Regions from separate parts of the Streptomyces sp. NPDC048172 genome, predicted to be linked through region 1. Evidence: predicted binding sites of a transcription regulator. Region 1 holds the regulator's gene; the other holds the start of a gene.

Region 1 (2,197 bases):
CGAGGTCGCCGCAGAAGACGACGTCCGGCGTGCCGGGCACGAGGACCACCAGGTCGTGGCCCGAGTGCGCGGGGCCGAGGTTGGCGAGCAGCACCTCGCGCCCGCCGCCCAGGGAGACGGTCATGTCGCCGGAGACGGGGTGGTGCGGCCGTACGAGGACGTCCGCGGCCTCCGCCGCCTCGTCCTCCGGCAGCCCCTGCCGGACGGCGTCCTCACGGAGCGAGTCCCGGGAGCGCGCGAGGAGTTCGCTGATGCCGACCGCGCCGTACACCTGTACCCCCGCGAACGCCGCCGTGCCGAGCACGTGGTCGAAGTGCGGGTGCGTCAGCGCGATATGCGTCACAGCGCGGCCCCAGAGGGCACGCACGTCCGCGCGGAGCGCTGCACCCTCCCGCAGGGAGGAGCCGGTGTCGATCACCAGCACCCCGTCGTCCCCGGTCACGGCCCCCACGGTGGCGTCCCAGCGCGGCAGCCTGCGCCGCGCCACACCGGGCGCGACACGCTCCCAGCGCTCCCCGACCGTACTGCCGGGCGTGCCGTCGCCGCGTCCCGGTTCCTGCGCCCGCTCTTCCCAATGCGCCGTCATACGACGACGCTAACCGCACGTGGGCAGCCACGCCCGCGTGCGGCGAGGAGCGCGGTAGCGTCGGCGCACGCGATCAGGCGGCCCTTGCCCTGGCTGTGGTGACCGGCCGTACACTGGCACAGGGAAGCTGGCACTCCTCTGCGGCGAGTGCCAGGGGTGGCACGAAGGAACACGAGAAGAGCGGCCGGACGGGAGGTGTGCGCCATGCTCAGCGAGCGCAGACTTGAGGTGCTCCGCGCCATCGTCCAGGACTACGTCGGCACGGAGGAGCCCGTCGGCTCCAAGGCGCTCACCGAGCGGCACAATCTGCAGGTCTCCCCGGCCACTGTGCGTAACGACATGGCGGCGCTGGAGGACGAGGGCTTCATCGCCCAGCCCCACACCAGCGCGGGCCGCATCCCCACCGACAAGGGGTACCGCCTCTTCGTCGACAAGCTCGCGGGCGTCAAGCCGCTGTCCTCCCCGGAGCGGCGCGCGATTCAGAACTTCCTCGACGGTGCCGTCGACCTAGACGACGTCGTGGGGCGCACGGTGCGGCTGCTGGCCCAGCTCACCCGCCAGGTCGCCGTCGTGCAGTACCCCTCGCTGACCCGTTCGACGGTGCGCCATGTCGAGCTGCTGGCGCTCGCGCCCGCGCGGCTGATGCTGGTGCTGATCACCGACACGGGCCGGGTCGAGCAGCGCCTGATCGACTGCCCGGCGCCGATCGGCGAATCGGTTCTGGCGGACCTGCGTGCCCGGCTGAACAGCCGGGTGGTCGGCCAGCGCTTCACCGAGGTGCCGTCTCTGGTCCAGGACCTCCCCGAGGCATTCGACGCCGACGACCGGGGAACCATTTCCGCGGTGCTGGCGACTCTGCTGGAGACCCTGGTCGAGGAGACGGAGGAGCGGTTGATGATCGGCGGTACCGCCAATCTCACCCGCTTCGGGCACGACTTCCCGCTCACCATCCGGCCCGTCCTGGAGGCGCTGGAGGAGCAGGTCGTGCTGCTCAAACTGCTCGGCGAGGCCAAGGACTCGGGCATGACCGTACGAATCGGACATGAGAACCACCATGAAGGACTGAGTTCCACATCGGTCGTCTCGGTCGGCTACGGTTCGGGCGACGAAGCAGTCGCCAAGCTCGGCGTGGTCGGACCGACCCGCATGGACTACCCCGGAACGATGGGAGCTGTACGCGCAGTGGCACGGTACGTCGGACAGATCCTCGCGGAGTCGTAAGTGGCGACGGACTACTACGCGGTCCTCGGCGTGCAGCGCGACGCCTCGCAGGACGAGATCAAGAAGGCCTTCCGCAGGCTCGCCCGCGAGCTGCACCCGGACGTGAACCCGGATCCGAAGACCCAGGAGCGGTTCAAGGAGATCAACACCGCTTACGAGGTGCTCTCGGACCCGCAGAAGAAGCAGGTCTACGACCTCGGCGGCGACCCGACCTCGGGTGCGGCGGCCGGTGGAGCGGGCGGCTTCGGCGCCGGATTCGGCAACTTCAGCGACATCATGGACGCCTTCTTCGGCACGGCCTCGCAGCGCGGTCCGCGCTCGCGTACGCGCCGTGGCCAGGACGCCATGATCCGGCTGGACATCGACCTCGAAGAGGCGGCGTTCGGCACC
Region 2 (2,197 bases), on a different contig from region 1:
CGCCGTCGTCGCGGCCCACCGCCGTCATCCGCCCCAGCCTGGACGCGTTCCGCGACGCCGGTCTGGCCTGAGCCCCGTCCCCGCCTTGAGAGAGGAAGCAGAAGCATGAGCGTGAACGTCCGGATCCCCACCATCCTCCGCACCTACACCGGCGGGCAGGCCGAGGTGAGCGCCGAGGGCGCGACCCTCAGCGAGGTCCTGGCCGACCTGGAGAAGAACCACGCCGGTATCGGCGCCCGCGTGCTCGACGACACGGGCAAGCTGCGCCGCTTCGTGAACGTGTACGTGAACGACGACGACGTCCGCTTCGAGCAGGGGCTGCAGACGCCGACCCCCGAGGGCGCGGGCGTCTCGATCATTCCGGCGGTCGCGGGCGGCTAGAAGCTAAAAGATCAACTGACGTCGAACGGTACGGAGTCGCCCCTCCCGGCCCAGAGCCGGAAGGGGCGATTCCGTGTTTCAGGAGACGGTAGAGTGACGGGAGTCCCTCCCGCGCGTTTGCCGAACGCATATGAGACCGCGACAAGTTGTGCCCGAAATCGGGGAGCTAATTGTCGTGTAGGTCCTCTATGTCCGGCCCGACTTGCCCTGCTTTCCGCGCAGTTGAGGGGAATCATCCGATCGGCCGTGCCCAGAATTCTCGTCCGATTGACCTGTTGCGGAGGGCGTCCGTGCAGATACATTCAGCGGCGGTCGACGCGTTCCGGCGCACGCCCCCTCCGGATTGGTCCCGGTTTGGGGGTGAGGTCTGACCCGGGTTCGCGAGGTGCGGGCTCGTGCAAGGGCCAGTAATAGGGGAGTTAGGAATGGCTCAGGGCACCGTCAAGTGGTTCAACGCGGAGAAGGGGTACGGCTTCATCGCGGTCGACGGTGGTGCGGACGTGTTCGTCCACTACAGCGCGATTCAGATGGACGGTTACCGCACCCTGGATGAAGGGCAGCGGGTCGAGTTCGAGATCTCGCAGGGTCAGAAGGGGCCGCAGGCGGACATGGTCCGCGTGACCGGCTGAGCGCCGACCAGACTGCGCGAACTGAGAGGAGGGGCCGCACCCCGAGGGGGTGCGGCCCCTCCTGCTGTGCCCGGGGGCTCCGGGACGTACTCTGAGCCGCTTGCACTCAGGGGGGTCGAGTGCTAATTATTGGCGTTAGCACTCTCCGCGTGAGAGTGACAGAGAGGACCGGGTCGGTGAGGTCCGCAGGCCGGGTGGGGCAAGGAACCGCCGGGTCGCAGACCGTCCGTCGCGGGCGCCAGCGCGGTCCGGAGAAATCCCATCCCGTCCGGGAGGACCACTTCACATGGCCAAGATCATCGCCTTCGACGAGGAGGCGCGGCGAGGGCTTGAGCGCGGCATGAACCAGCTCGCCGACGCCGTCAAGGTCACCCTCGGCCCCAAGGGCCGTAACGTCGTGCTGGAGAAGAAGTGGGGCGCCCCCACGATCACCAACGACGGTGTCTCCATCGCCAAGGAGATCGAGCTCGAGGACTCCTACGAGAAGATCGGCGCCGAGCTGGTCAAGGAGGTCGCCAAGAAGACGGACGACGTCGCCGGTGACGGCACGACGACCGCGACCGTCCTGGCCCAGGCGCTCGTCAAGGAGGGCCTGCGCAACGTTGCCGCCGGTGCCAACCCGATGGCGCTGAAGCGCGGCATCGAGAAGGCCACCGAGGCCGTCTCCGGCGCGCTGCTGGAGCAGGCCAAGGACGTGGAGACCAAGGAGCAGATCGCCTCCACCGCCTCCATCTCCGCCGCCGACACCCAGATCGGCGAGCTCATCGCCGAGGCCATGGACAAGGTCGGCAAGGAAGGCGTCATCACCGTCGAGGAGTCGCAGACCTTCGGTCTGGAGCTTGAGCTCACCGAGGGCATGCGCTTCGACAAGGGCTACATCTCCGCCTACTTCGCCACCGACATGGAGCGCATGGAGGCGGAGCTGGAGGACCCGTACATCCTCATCGTCAACTCCAAGATCAGCAACGTGAAGGACCTCCTTCCGCTGCTGGAGAAGGTCATGCAGTCGGGCAAGCCGCTGCTGATCATCGCGGAGGACGTCGAGGGCGAGGCCCTGTCCACGCTGGTCGTCAACAAGATCCGTGGCACCTTCAAGTCCGTCGCCGTCAAGGCCCCGGGCTTCGGCGACCGCCGCAAGGCGATGCTGAACGACATCGCGATCCTCACCGGCGGTCAGGTCATCGCCG

Evidence for each region. The regulator HrcA, encoded in region 1, represses chaperone genes, less so after heat shock. The targets are predictions, from matches to a motif close to TTNGCACTCNGNNNNNCNGAGTGCNAA.
Region 2: the regulator HrcA is predicted to act here: its motif matches at 1,110-1,136, upstream of groL (chaperonin GroEL).

The regions. Positions count from the first base shown of each region.
Region 1 is NZ_JBIDAT010000007.1:220,587-222,783, reverse strand. Features, by position in the region: gene ACGF3A_RS30495 (MBL fold metallo-hydrolase) at 1-586, opposite strand, end outside; gene hrcA (heat-inducible transcriptional repressor HrcA) at 791-1,807, shown strand; gene dnaJ (molecular chaperone DnaJ) at 1,808-2,197, shown strand, end outside.
Region 2 is NZ_JBIDAT010000002.1:883,227-885,423, forward strand. Features, by position in the region: gene thrC (threonine synthase) at 1-71, shown strand, start outside; gene ACGF3A_RS12685 (MoaD/ThiS family protein) at 106-381, shown strand; gene ACGF3A_RS12690 (cold-shock protein) at 807-1,010, shown strand; gene groL (chaperonin GroEL) at 1,297-2,197, shown strand, end outside.